Regions from separate parts of the Flexivirga alba genome, predicted to be linked through region 1. Evidence: riboswitches for the same ligand, from Rfam matches in the RefSeq annotation. Region 1 holds a riboswitch; the other holds the start of a gene.
What was found. Region 1 has a riboswitch for fluoride ahead of ACFQDH_RS15210 (respiratory chain complex I subunit 1 family protein). Riboswitches for the same ligand answer to the same signal wherever they lie in the genome.
Positions count from the first base shown of each region.

Region 2: it holds a riboswitch for fluoride, as region 1 does, so the genes downstream of both, ACFQDH_RS13995 (universal stress protein) here and ACFQDH_RS15210 (respiratory chain complex I subunit 1 family protein) in region 1, are expected to answer to the same signal.

Region 1 is NZ_JBHSWH010000001.1:3,102,140-3,109,257, forward strand. Features, by position in the region: gene ACFQDH_RS15190 (NADH-quinone oxidoreductase subunit B family protein) at 1-462, opposite strand, end outside; gene ACFQDH_RS15195 (hydrogenase large subunit) at 459-1,961, opposite strand; gene ACFQDH_RS15200 (proton-conducting transporter transmembrane domain-containing protein) at 1,948-3,429, opposite strand; gene ACFQDH_RS15205 (hypothetical protein) at 3,431-4,120, opposite strand; gene ACFQDH_RS15210 (respiratory chain complex I subunit 1 family protein) at 4,120-5,079, opposite strand; fluoride riboswitch at 5,131-5,204, opposite strand; gene ACFQDH_RS15215 (histidine phosphatase family protein) at 5,319-5,903, shown strand; gene eno (phosphopyruvate hydratase) at 5,931-7,118, opposite strand, start outside.
Region 2 is NZ_JBHSWH010000001.1:2,857,000-2,864,117, forward strand. Features, by position in the region: partial or broken gene ACFQDH_RS13975 (L-serine ammonia-lyase) at 1-152, shown strand, start outside; gene ACFQDH_RS13980 (gamma-aminobutyraldehyde dehydrogenase) at 330-1,778, shown strand; gene ACFQDH_RS13985 (fluoride efflux transporter FluC) at 1,943-2,320, opposite strand; gene ACFQDH_RS13990 (fluoride efflux transporter FluC) at 2,317-2,763, opposite strand; gene ACFQDH_RS13995 (universal stress protein) at 2,754-3,293, opposite strand; fluoride riboswitch at 3,343-3,414, opposite strand; gene lipB (lipoyl(octanoyl) transferase LipB) at 3,489-4,118, shown strand; gene ACFQDH_RS14005 (GNAT family N-acetyltransferase) at 4,207-6,576, shown strand; gene ACFQDH_RS14010 (citrate/2-methylcitrate synthase) at 6,869-7,118, shown strand, end outside.

The DNA.
Region 1 (7,118 bases):
GTTGAGCAAGGCGCGTACTTCCCATTCGTCGCTACCGTCCGAGCCGGCATCGACATGCCGGATGTGCACCGAGCGCCGCAGCATCGCGGTCCGCTCTGCGACGTCGGCTCGTAGTCGCGGTACGTCGCCATCCGGTGGGGTGTCGGCGATGAGCATGTCGCGGTCGTCGCGGGCGACGTCGTTTCCGGGCTGCCAGGCGAACAGGTCGGGTCGCTGCTGGACGCACCGGCCGCAGGCGATGCACCGGCCGCGATCCAGGGTGATCGTGTCGTTGCCCGGGGCGAAGGTGATCGCGCCGGTCGGGCAGAGGCTTTCGATGGCGCCCGGGTCCGTGGTGATCGCACTGGCGCCGGTCGGGACGGGTGTGACGGGGAACTGGTCGAAGTAGGCGTCGCGGCGGCCTGGCCACGGTGTGGTGACCACGCCGTCGCGCAGGCCCCGCAGGAGCCAGGGCAGTCTCACATCGCCACCCCCGCGTAGCACAGCCCGAAGCTGGCTTCGATGAATCCGAGGTCGGTGAAGACGTCGCCGTGGAACACGTTGTGCATCAGCACCAGGTTGTGGAAGGACGCGCTGCGGGCGAAGCAACGCACCACCCGGCCAGCGTGCAGGGTGACGCTGTAGAGAATTTCACCGGCGGCGGATTCACTGACGCCGAGGTGGTGGCCGTCGGCCGATGGCACCGGAGCTCGCGCCGTGGGGTCGACATGGGCCAGTTGCTGGACGGCTTCCTGGATGAGTTCGCTGGACTGGGCCAGTTCAGTTTCGCGGACGCGCAGTCGTCCGAGCGCGTCGGTCAGGGTGCTGCTCGCGGGCACGAACGGGGTCAGGTCCGGATAGGCGTCATACGGTCGCCAGACCCGGGCATCCAGTTCCACGCCGCTGCCGCGCCCGACCGGGCCGAGGGCGCCGTGCCGGTGGGCCAGTCCCGCGTCCAGACGGCCGGTGGTGCGTAACCGGTCCAGGAACGAGGCGGAGCCGTTCAGAGCGCGCAGGTCGTCGGCGATGCGCGCCTGCAGGGTTCGAATGCGGTACCTGAGCTGTGCGGGGTCGGTGCGCAGCGCCGCGCGCACGCCGCCGGGCACGACCTGACCCCGGCCGAACCGGCTGCCTGTCGCGTCCGACATCAGCCGCATCACTTGTTCCTTGTGCAGCCCGAAACGTGCTGTGCCCACTGCTAATCCGGCGCAGTCGCACAATTGCGTCACCACGTCCAGATGGTTGGCCATGCGTTCCAGCTCGGCTACCACCACGCGTTGCAGCCTGGCCGCGGCGGGCACCGTGACGTCGGTTGCGGTTTCCACGGCGTGCACGAACGCCAGGGCGTGCGCGACCGAGTGCACCCCTTCGACCCGTTCGGCGACCAGCACCGCGTCATCGACGGTGCGTTGCTCGAACCGTTTCGCGATCTGCCGGTGCTTGTAGTGCGGGCGCAGGTTGATCCGCAAAATGTCCTCACCGCCGGTCTCCAGGAGCAGTTCCAGCGACTCCAGCACCCCGGAGCGGACCGGCCCGAACGGCAGGGTGAACACGCCACGGCCGGTCACGTCCACCGGGCCAATGTGCTCCGCGCCAGGAACCGCATCGTGGTCCCTGGCGGGCAGGTCGCTGCCGGGACGCACCGGCCCGAGATCGTCCAGCTGCGGCGCGAGTAGGGGGTCCAGGCGCGGGTGCCCCGCCGGCTCCACCCCGGACAGGTCGTGCAGGGCACGCTCGTACCAGAACGCGGCGGGCACCTGCGGGGTGAGCGCGTCGTAGCGCAGCTCCCGGGGAACCGGTGCCCGCAGGATGAGGAAGCCATCATCACGGCCGATGATCGCGACCAGCTCCGGGTGGCCGTTTTCCTCGGTGGCGTACAGGCCGGCCAGCCGGCCCGGCGACACGCACGCGGCCGTGACCCTACGGTGCAACTCCGCCGCGGTGGCACAGTGCACGGTCTCGTCCTGCTCAACCTGCTCCATGGCCACCCCCGGTCAGCTCGAACGCGGCGTTGTGCAACACCGTGGCCACCGGCCCGGGGACCCACACGCCGATCAGCAACAGAGCCAGCACGCACGCCACCGCCGGCACCACCATGAGAGCGTTCGCCTCATGCCGGGTGCTGGTCGCGTCGGCCGGTCCGGAGGCCACCGACCGGGTGGTGGTGGCGGCCAGCCCGATGAATGCCCCCGTGACCAGGACCACCAGGAGCGCGGCGCTGGCCGTGTGGTGTGCGCTGAATCCGCCTTGGATCACGAGGAATTCGCTGCGGAAGATGCCGAACGGTGGCATCCCGCACAGGGCGAAGATCGCGATCACGAACACCGAAGCGGTCCATGGCATGCGTTCGAACGCGCCGTGGATGCGGGCGAGTCTTTTGGTGCCGAAGCCTTGGACGATCGCGCCGGCCGACAAGAATGCGCCGCCTTTGCCGGCGGCGTGGACCAAGACGTGCAGCATGACCCCGAACAGTGCGATCGGGTTACCGAAGCTGACCCCGATCGCCAGGATGCCCATGTGCTCGACGCTCGAATAGGCCAGCAGCCGCTTGAGATTGCGTTGGTCGAGCAGGTACAGCGCGGCGAGCAACAGGGTCAGGACCCCGAACACCAGGAGGACTCCGCCCGCGAAGCCGGCACCGACCGCGGCTGCCGTGACCTGGTAGAACCGCAGGATCGCGTAGAAGCTGACTGCCAGCAACGATCCGGACAACAACGCGGACAGCGGCGTTGGCGCCTCGGCGTGTGCGTCCGGTAACCAGGTGTGCACCGGAAAGAGTCCGACCTTGGTGCCGAAGCCGATCACGGCCAGCACGAACGCGAGCCGCACCGGGGTGGCGGGCAATTGCCCGGCGTGCGCGAGCAACTGCGGGAACGACAGGTCATAGGACTCGCCCAACACCTGGGCTCCGGCGTAATACATGAATATCGTTGCCAGCAGGGCGATCCCGAGGCCGCAGGATGCGATGAGCACGTATTTCCAGGCCGCCTCGGCAGCCGCTTCGGTGTCATCGATGGCGACCAGGACGGCCGAGACGATGGTGGTGACTTCGACACCGACCCACACCAGGGCCAGTCCGTTGACCGACGGCGCGAACAGCATCGCCCACACGAACAGGTTGATCCCCAGCAAGAATCGGCGCTGATACCGCAGCCCGGCGCGTGGGGTGCGCTGCGCCAGTTCGGCGCGCAGGTATCCGGCGGTGTAGACCGCGACCACGGCATACAGGAACGACGTCCCGAGCAGGAACACCATGGACACCGCATCCACCCGCAGAAACCCGACGCCGATGGCGCCCCGCCCGACCGAGGTCCACATCGACGCCACCAGCGCGCACGAGGCCAGACCGGCGGCGATGGTGACCGCGTGCCCGGCCCACCCACGCAGCGTGGCAGAGAGGCCGGCCGCGGCCAGCGGTATCAGCAGCAACGCGATCAGGCACCCGGTCATGTCAGTCCCGCAGCGAGGTCAGGTCGGCGGTGGACAACGACTCCGCGTGCCGGTGGTGGGTGCGCATCAGGATCCCGAAGACCACCACGGCCACCAGCAGGTCGAACAGGAACGCCACCTCCAGGATCAGCGGCATCCCGGCCGCGACAACGAGACTGGCCAGCGAGACACCGTTCTCCAGGGAGAAGAACCCGATGGACTGGCTGATCACGTCCCGGCGCACGATCATCAGCACGAACGAGACCAGCACCACCGCAACCGCCAGGCTCAACGCGGCACTGGGCAGCACGGGCGAATGAATGTGCAACGCGCCGACGGCAAAGAACCCGAACGTGGCGACGCCGATGGACACGATCACCTCGCTGGCCACCCCTAGGACGCCGCTGCCGGCGATCTCGGTCGCCGAGTCACGCATCATCCGAGAGATCACCCACGGCACCAGCACCGCTTTGAGCGCGAACGAAATCACCGCCAGCACATACAGTTCGGGCAGGGACCGGCCGTGCGCGATAACCGCGGCCAGGATGCTGACAACGGTCGACTGCGCCGCGTACAACCGGACCTGCGCGCGCAGTAGGGCAGAGCGCAGCATCAGGAATTCCAGCAGCAGCACGATCATGGCGATCGTGCTGGCCGTCCCTTCAAAGACTGTCGGCGCCATCACGACACCGGTGCTGCCGGTGAGGCACATCAGCCACCGCCCAGGAACAGGGTGCAGACAGCGAAGATCGCCAGCAGGAATGCGGCGGCGGCGAATTCGGTGATCTTGAACAGCCGCAGTTTGGCGAAGCTGTTGTCCAGGGCGGCGATCAGCAGACCCAGTAGCACCGACTTGCCGATCAGTGCGCCGGCGGCGCCGAGCACCGGCAGAAGATGGGTGCCCGATGACATGCCCCAGGGCGCGGCGAAGATGTTCAGCAGGATGGTGAACAACACCAGCTGTTTGATCATCGAGCCCCAGTGCAACAACGCCAGATAGGGGCCGGAGTGCTCGAACGGGCGGGCGGTCTCGATCATCCCGAGCTCGTTGGTGCCGGTATGGGTCTCGATCGGGATGCGGGCGGTCTCGTACAAGATCACCATCAGCAGCGCCCCGGTCGCCAGCAGGTGCGAGGGGCGCACGACTTGGGCCGGGCCGCTGCGCACGGTCTCTCCGAGCGCGTACGGCAGATCGGTGGCGGTCACCGCGGCGACCGTGAAAAACACCATCAGCAAGACCGGTTCGGTGATGGCGCCGAATGTCTTGGCGCGACTGGCGCCCAGTTGCGCGTACGGGTCGCCGGTCTCGGTCGCGGCGACCGCCACCAGGAAGCTGGCAAACGACAGCAGGAAGCCGCCGCCGAGGATGTCGCCCATGGTCGCCAACGGCAGCGGATAGGTGGTCAGCACCGGGATGAGCATCGGCACCGTCAGGTAGCTGGCGATGGCGATCACCGGTGCCGCCAGGAACAACCAGCCGGACCCGATGGGTGCTACGGATTCCTTGCGGAACATTTTGTGCAGGTCGTAGAACGGTTGCAGCACCCGAGGTCCCCGTCGCCCCTGCATCCGGGCCTCGACCGTGGCGATCACGCCGCTGACGACGGGCGCGCCGAGACCGACGGTGAGGACTTGACCCGCCTGAATCGCCGACAGCGGGAGGCCGCTCATGCTCGGCGGGACGCGATCAGGGCAATTGGGCGCACCACACCTCCCAGCAGCAGCTTGGAAGGGGCTATTAGCCGGGTCGGCGGTTCGGGCCGCGGGCCCAGGCGAGCTCCATCGCCCTTCGGTGCGGGCCCCATGCAAGCAGCGGCGCCACCGCCGGTCAAGTACTTCCGTCGGCGCGTCGGTCGGCGTACGGTGCTGCACGCCAACGCTGATCGCAAGGCAGGACGGAACCAGGTGTGATGGCTGAGTCGAAGGATGAATGGTGCCGCCTCATCCTGGCCCGGCACGGGCAAACCGTGCTGAACGCCAACGGTGAGTTGCGCGGGCACCTGGACCCGGACCTGGACGACGTGGGCCGGCGGCAGGTCGCGGCCCTCGCCGAAGCGCTCAGTGTGTATGACGTGCAGGTAGTGCGACACAGTCCCTTGCTGCGGGCACGCCGCACAGCCGAAGCGATCGCCGCCGCCGCCGACACCACCGCCGAAGCCGACGAGCGGCTGATGGACCGCGACTACGGGCAGTGGGCCGGCCACCCCAAGGCCGCAGTGATCGCCCAGTGGGGGTCGCTGGACGCGGCCCCCGGTGTGGAGCCCGCCGAGGATGTTCTCGCCCGCGCTGCTGCCGCGCTGGACGCGTATGCCGACCAGCCAGGGGTGGTGCTGGTCGCCCACGACGCGGTCAACCAACTGCTGCTGGGCCACCTGGACACGTCCCTGACCGTACCGCCGCGACAGCGAACCGCCTGCTGGAACGTGTTGCAACACAACAAGACTCAGGGATGGCGCATCCTGGAGATGGACAAGGTGGCCGCAGCCGACAGTTGAGTCCCGTTGAGTGACTGCCATCGCTGTTCAGTCCGCCCACCAATGGGCATACCGCAACTCGGGATGCAACTTCTGCAGCCGGGTAAGCCGGTTGTACTTGGCTACCCGCTCACCCCGGGCGGGCGCGCCCGCTTTGAGCTGGCCGGTCCCGGCGCCCACGGCCAGGTCAGCGATGAACGTGTCCAGTGTTTCCCCGGACCGGTGCGACACCATGGTGCGGAATCCCACCTCCTGTGCGGCCCGTAACGCCTCAAGCGTCTGGGTGACCGTGCCGACCTGATTCGGTTTGATCAGTGCGGCGTTCGCGATCCCCTCCTTGGCGCCGACACGGATGCGCTGCGCGTCGGTGACGAAGATGTCATCACCCAGGATCTGCACCGTCGAGCCCAGCCGATCCACGATGTCGCGCCACGCGTCCCGGTCCGACTCATCGAACGGGTCCTCGATGCTCCAGATCGGATAGTTCGCCGCCAGGTGGACATACCGCTCCAGCAGGTCGTCGGCGGACCGCCAGCGGCCGTGTAGCCGGTAGTACTTACCGTCATAGAAGCTATTCGCTGCGGCGTCCAGCGCCAGCCGGACGTTAAGTCCCGGTGACAGGCCGGCGCGTTCGATACTCCGGACCAAAACGTCCAGCACCTGGTTCTCGTCGTCGGTGTCCGGGGCGAACCCGCCCTCGTCGCCGACGCCAAGCGCGCCGAACCGGGACCGCAGCTCGCTCTCCAGCGCGGCGTAAATCTCGGCACCCATCTGGATGGCATCGGAGATGGTCCTCGCCCCGGTGGGGGCGATGAGGAACTCCTGGAACGCCAGATCATTGGCGGCGTGCGCGCCACCGTTGACCACGTTGAAGTGCGGCACCGGCATCACCGGTGTCGTTCCCAACTGCTCGGATACCCACTGGTGCAACGGGATTCGTTGCTGGTGCGCGAACGCGCGGGCGCAGGCGATGGAGACCGCGACCGCGGTGTTGGCGCCGATCTTCGCGAAATTTCCGGTGCCGTCCAATGCGGCGAGTGTGCCATCGATCTGATCCAGGGTCGTCCAGGCCTTCTCGGTCAGGACCGGCTCGATCTGACTGTCGACGAACGTCATTGCCTTGGTGACGCCGAGCCCGCGAAAGTCGGTGCCGCCGTCGCGCAGTTCACGCGCTTCGTGCTCGCCAGTCGAGGCGCCCGACGGTGCGCTGCCGAAGAAGCTCAGCCCGTCGGCGGT
Region 2 (7,118 bases), 250 kb from region 1:
ACGCCGCGCGCCTCGCGGTCCACGGCACCGGCGTGCACACCGTGAGCCTGGACAAGGCGATCAAGACCATGCGCGACACCGGACGCGACATGTCGATCAAGTACAAGGAAACTGCACGTGGCGGCCTGGCCGTGAATGTGATCGAGTGCTGACAGGTGCGCGAGGATCGAGGAACGAGGCCCGGAGCGCGCCGCGGAAGCACGACAGAAGACATCGAGTGCTGACAGGACCAAGCTGGTCGAGTAGGGCGAGCCGCTAGGCGAGCCCGTATCGAGGCCCGAGGGCGAAGGCAGGATTCAAGTGCTGACAAACACACAAAGGAGTGTCGTATGACTGACAGCCCGCGCGAGCTGCGCAACTTCGTCGGCGGTGAGTATGTCGCTGCCGAGACCGATCAGACGATTGACATCGTCAACCCGTCGACCGCGAAAGTTGTTGCCAAGTCACCTGTTTCGACGCAGGCAGATGTCGATGCGGCATACAGCGCGGCCTCCAAGGGGTTCGCTGAATGGGGCCAGGTCACGCCCGGTGAGCGACAGCACGCGCTGCTGAAGTTCGCCGACGCGATCGAGGCCCGCGCGGATGACTTCGTGAAGTTGGAGGCCGAGAACACCGGTAAGCCCTACGCGCTGACCGCCAGCGAGGAAGTGCCGGTGATGGTCGACCAGCTGCGCTTCTTCGCCGGTGCAGCACGGATGCTCGAAGGCAAGGCGGCCGGCGAATACATGGCCGGGCACACGTCATTCATTCGTCGTGAGCCGATCGGTGTCGTCGGTCAGGTGACCCCGTGGAACTACCCGATGATGATGGCGATGTGGAAGATCGCCCCGGCCCTGGCCGCGGGCAACGCCGTGGTGCTCAAGCCGAGCGACACGACACCGGAGACCACTTTGCTGATGGCGGAGCTGGCGTCGGAGTTCCTGCCGGCCGGCACGTTCAACGTCATCACCGGCGACCGCGAGACCGGTCGGATGCTCGTGGAGCACCCCACCCCGCAGCTGGTGGCGATCACCGGATCCATCCGTGCGGGCATCCAGGTCGCGAACTCGGCGGCCAAGGATCTCAAGCGGGTTCACCTCGAGTTGGGCGGCAAGGCGCCGGTCATCGTCTTCGATGATGCCGACATCGAGGCAGCGATCGAGGGCATCGGGACGGCCGGATACTTCAACGCCGGTCAGGACTGCACCGCCGCGACCAGGGTGCTCGCCGCCCCCGGCATACACGACGATTTCGTGGCGGCACTGGCCGAATTCGCCAAGAACGACGCGAAACTCGGTATGCCGGACAGCGAGGACGCGCTGCTCGGACCGGTCAACAATGCCAACCAGTTGAAGCACGTGACCGGGTTTCTGGACCGGTTGCCGGACAACGCCAACGTCGCTGCCGGCGGTCATCGGGCGAGCGGTTTCGGCGATGGCTTCTTCATCGAGCCGACGGTCGTGTCCGGGCTGCAACAGACGGACGAGGCGATCCAGCAGGAGATCTTCGGCCCGGTCATCACCGTGCAGCGTTTCACCGACGAACAGGCCGCGATCGCCTGGGCGAACGACGTGCCCTTCGGCCTGGCGTCCTCGGTGTGGACCAAGGACTTCGGCCGGGCGATGCGGGTCTCCAAGGCGCTCGACTTCGGCTGCGTCTGGATCAACACGCACATTCCGCTGGTCGCCGAGATGCCGCACGGCGGTTTCAAGCACAGCGGCTACGGCAAGGACCTGTCGCTCTACGGTTTCGAGGACTACACGCGCGTGAAGCACGTGATGGCCAACATCGAGATCTGACAGCGGCGTGAGGACCGCAGCGACGAAGGAGCGAGGACCGGAGCGGCGCGTGGAAGCTCGATCGTAGGGATCGAGATCTGATTGACCGGCATACCCCCGCATTGAGCGGCGTACGGATTCGACGCGAATCCGTATGCCGCTCAATCGTTCGGTATGCCGGTCAATCAGGAGAGAGCGGTGCCGAGGGCGAGACCGAGAAACGCGGCCAGCAACGAAATCGCCACGGTGGCAACGGCATACCGGCCGCCCTCGGTCTTGCCGGTCGTCAGCCACAGCCGGGTCGTCTCCACGGACGCGGTGCTGAAGGTGGTGAAACCGCCGCAGAAGCCGGTGCCGAGACCCGCCTTCGCCGTCGGTGACAGCCACCCTGCGTGATGTGTCGCCGCACCGGTGAGGACTCCGAGCAGGAACGAACCGAGCACGTTGATCACGAAGGTGCCGACCGGGAACGACCCGCGGACCCGATGCCGGACCTCCGCATCGAGGGCGAATCGGGAGACCGCGCCAGCACCACCGCAGAGCGCAATCAGTAACGTTGTCATGCGTTTTCACCGCCGCGCAGGGTGACGGAGCGCGCAGCGCGGATGCCCGCCCAGGCCGCGAGGGCACCGACGACGACGGAGGTGACGGCATACCCGACGGCGACCGGCCACGGCAGCTTCGTCGTCTCCACCATGAACGTGCTGTATGTCGTGAACCCGCCGAGCAGTCCGGTGCCGACACCCAACCGGGCGAGGCGTCGGCCGCCGCTGTCCTCTCCGGACCGGACCAGTGCTTCCAGTAGGAAGCCGAGCACGAATGCCCCGATCACGTTGATGGCGAACGTGATCCATGGCCAGGAGCCCGTCGGCCGGGAGAACGCGTCTTCCAGCAGCGAACGTATGGCGGTCCCGCAGGCGCCGCCGACGAAGACAGTGCCGAGGAGGAATGGGTTGCGATGAGCGTGGCGGGTGGTGGTGTGGCGGCGTGTGGACGTCAGTGCCACGGCAGACCGTCCGACCAGTCGACGACCTGGATCGGCACCACGATCACCGGGCGGTGCTGGTGGTGCGCGAGGCGCACCGAAACGGACTCCCCGAGGAACTCCCGCATCGGGTGCTTGCCGACCCGAGTGCCGACCACGAAACCAGCCGCGTCCACCGAGCGGGCGAGGTGCGTCAGCGCGCGGTCGGGCCGTCCCGCCAGATAGTGGAAGTGCCAGGGGACTCCGTCCTCGCCGAGCACGCTGCGCAATTCTTCGGTGATGTCCTCGGCGGTGGCCCGCCACTGCTCGTCGGCGTCATCCGGATCGATCGGCGCATGCCGCACGCTGCCGTCCTCATGCTCTTGCACCACGTAGCGCGAGCGGTCCGCGAAACCGAAGTGCACCGACGGAGCACCGACGGCGCGCGCCAGGTTCACGGCGGTGAGGGCGACCAGCGGTGGCTGTCCGGGTATGACGCCGACCACGATCGGATGGGCGTGAAAATCCACCAAGCGATCTGGACTCGGCTGTGGTGGCTGCGCGGCAGTCATCTTCGGCCCTCCGGGTGATGACGGGCAGCGTGACCTACCCGTCGACCTCGACGTGGTAGGAACCATCAGCAGTGTTGCGGTTCGGGCGCACGCCCGGGCGGGATCCATCGCCCGCGCTCAGGATAGGGGATCTCGGCCACCCCGTGGCGACCCCTGCGCCGGAATCGACGAGCACCGGCGGCGTAGCGTGATGCCATGCGCATCGAACACGTCGGGTTCGACCCGGACTTCGTCGACTACCAGGCCGCGTGGGATCTGCAACGCGAGGTGCACGCCCGCGTCGTCGCGGGCGAACAGGAGAACACCACCCTGCTGCTCGAGCACCAGGCCGTCTACACGGCCGGCAAGCGGACCGCTTGGTATGACCGGCCGGTCGACAAGACACCCGTGGTCGAGGTCGACCGTGGTGGCCGGATCACCTGGCACGGGCCGGGCCAGCTCACCGGCTATCCGATCGTGCGCCTGCCGATCCCACTCGATGTCGTCGGTCACGTGCGCCGGCTGGAGCAACTGATGATCGACGTGTGTGCGGACCTCGGCGTGACAACGATGCGGGTCGAAGGACGCAGCGGCGTGTGGCTGCCCGCCGAGGACGGCGAGCTCGAACGCAAGATCGGTGCGATCGGCGTCCGGGTCAGCCGAGACGTGACCATGCACGGATTCGCACTCAACTGTGACTGTGATCTGTCGTGGGCGAACAACATTGTCCCGTGTGGCATCCCGGACGCCGGGGTCACGTCGCTCACCCAAGAGCTCGGTCGCGACGTGACCATCGCAGAGGTGCTTCCCTTCATCGAGAAGCGCCTGCCGGACATTCTGGGGTAGTGCGACACGTCGACGCGTCGCCCGGGGGCACGGGTGCCCGCCCCGTATGCTGTGGGGCGCCCAAGCCCGCCCCACGAAAGCCAGATTTGTGACGCTGTCCGTTCGCGCTTGCACCGCCACCGAATTCCTCGACACGGTCCACCGGGCCGGCAAGACGGTCCCCGTCGAGCAGTCGCCCGAATGGGCGCAGTACGACTCCGTGCTGCCCGGGCGGGAGCACTGGCGGTACCTGGTCGTCACTGACGGTGACACCCCGATGGCGGCGCTCAGCCTGACGTCGTTCGCGGGCCGATTCCTGGAGCAGCTGTGGGCCAAGCACGGGCCGATCTGGTTGGACGACGACCGCAGCGCCGCGCGCGAGCGTGAGTTACGGGACGCCCTGGCGTCATACATCCGTGGTGAGCGGCCGAACGCCGCCGTGCTTCGGCTGCACACCGTGCACCCCGGCGCGGACCTGACCGACCCGCTGATCGCGATCTTCTACGACCGCACCATCGTGCTCGACCTGACCAAGGACGAGGACCAGCTGCTGTCGGAGATGTCGCAGAGCGGGCGGCGCAACATCCGCAAGGCGATGAAGAACGACGAGCTCGTCTTCACCGATGACACCGCGATCAGTGAGCAGGAGTTCGCCGACGTCATCTACCCGATCTTCGAGGAGACCGGCAAACGCGGCGATTTCGTGCTGCGGCCGCCGGCGTTCTACTACGAGATGCTGCGGCAGCTCGGCCCCGAGGTATGCCGGCTCTACACGGTGCGGCACCAGGGCACAGTCGTCTCCTGGGCACTGGTCACCGTGTATGACGGTGAGGTCGACTACTACTTCGCGGCATCGTCCTCCGAGGCCCGCAAGTTGCTCGCGGCATACCTGATGGCGTGGGGGACGATGCGCGCGACCAAGGCCGAGGGCGCGACGTTCTTCGACTTCCTGGGCTGCGGCTCGGACCGCTCGCCATATCTGGACACGCTCAACGAGTTCAAGCTCGCCTTCGCCAAGAAGGGGATGATCGACGCACCCGGACCGTGGGACCTCGTGCTGCGCCCGAACGTGCTGCGCGCCTATCACGCACAGCGGAAGGCGATCGCCGGTGTCGGGCGTGCCAAGCAGACCGCGCGCACCATCGTCGGGGGAGTGCCGCGGTCGAAGTCCGACGCGGTCAACCTCGCCGACACTGCAGCCGGCAAGCTCGCCGGCGCGGTCACGCGTGCACCGAAGCCCCCGACCGCGGCGCCGAAGGTGCTGCCGGTGATCCTCGACTTCACCCTCTCCGGCTACGCGCTCGCGCGCGCCTTCCACGAGCGCTACGGCCTGACCAGCGTCGCCGTCGTGCCCTTCACCACCGGAGCGATCGCGGACTCCTCGATCATCTCCGAGGTGCGCGAGGTCGGCCCGGACGGCGTGCACAACTACGACCTGATCCTGCGTGAGATCCGCAAGCTGGCAACCGAAAACCCTGAGCTGACAGTCATTCCGCTCACCAACCACGACGGCTTGGTGCAGGCGCTGTCGGCAAAACGGACCACACTCGGCAAGAACGTCGTCGTGCCGCACGAGTCGCCGGAGATGCTGCGCAAGGTCTCGAACAAGCAGGACTTCAACGAGTTGTGCGCGGCAGCCGGTGTGCCGACGCCGCGCACCGCCGTGCTCGACTTCGCCGACGGTCGCCCGGCCACTGGCGATCTCGACCTACCGTGGCCGCTCATCGTCAAGCCGGCCGACTCCGGCCACTTCGCCGCTCTCCGTATGCCGGGCAAGAAGAAGCTCTACCAGGTGGCGGGTCAACAACAGCTGGACGAGTTGCTCGACCAGCTGCAGGCCGCCGGGTATGACGGTCAGCTGCTCGCCCAGGAATTCATCCCGGGCACCGATCTTTTGTCGATCACGCTCTACCGTGCGAAGGACGGCCGCATCACGCTGGCGCGCGCGTCAGAGGTGCTGATGCAGGATCCGCGCCCGGCATACCTCGGCATCCCGGACGTGCAGGTCGTGGCTCCGCTGGACGACGCGATCGAGCTCGGCTCGAAGATCCTCGTCGAAGCCGATTACCACGGATTCGCCAACCTGGACGCGATCCGCGACCCGCGCGACGGCAAGGTCGTCTTCTTCGAGATCAACCCCCGCTACGGCCGCAACTGCTACTACGCGACGGCATCCGGCGCGAATGTCGCCGAGCAGCTGGTCGCCGACCTGATCGACGAAAAGCCCGTGACTGCAGCGGATCTCGACGGCGAGCTGCTCTACACCACGCTTCCGGTGAAGTTCGTCGAGCAGACCCTCGGCGGGTCGGTGGCACAGCGGGTGCGAGCCGTCGCGGCAGCCGGGCGGGTCGCCGACCCGCTGCAGTATGCCGGTGAGCGCAACCCCAAGCACCGTGCCTACGCCAAGCTGGCGGCGCTGCATCACCGCAAGGCGTACAAGGGTCAGTCGGTCACCCTCAACGTCGAGGACGTTCGGTAGATCGCCGGCGCTTGGGCGGTCTTCGGCGTGAGCCTGCACATCGTGCGCGCCGGCGGGCGCACCATCTGCAGGGCACCGCGCCCTCGGCGAGCCGCCCAGCCTTTAAGGCCGGCAAGACGTGCGCCATACCGCACGTGCTGCTGGTCCTATTCCTGATCGGTCGATGTCAAGCACTGTCGGCCCGCACATGGTGCGCTCATTTCTCCGCACCATCTGCAGGTCGCCGAGCGCACGACGAATGTTGACACGATCAACATTGACCGCGATCAGGGCACGAGCCCACGCTGTGCTCATGAGCGAGAACACAACGACGACAACACCTTTCGTCGCCCCGCCCGGACTCGCCGGCGTGATCGTCGCCGACACGACTATTGGCGATGTGCGCGGCGATGAGGGGTTCTTCCACTATCGGCAGTACGACGCGACCCGACTCGCCAGAACCCGTTCGTTCGAAGAGGTCTGGCACCTGTTGGTGTGCGGGTCGCTACCCGATCAAGGCCAACTGACTGCCTGGACCGAGCGCACGTCGAAAGCAGCGACGG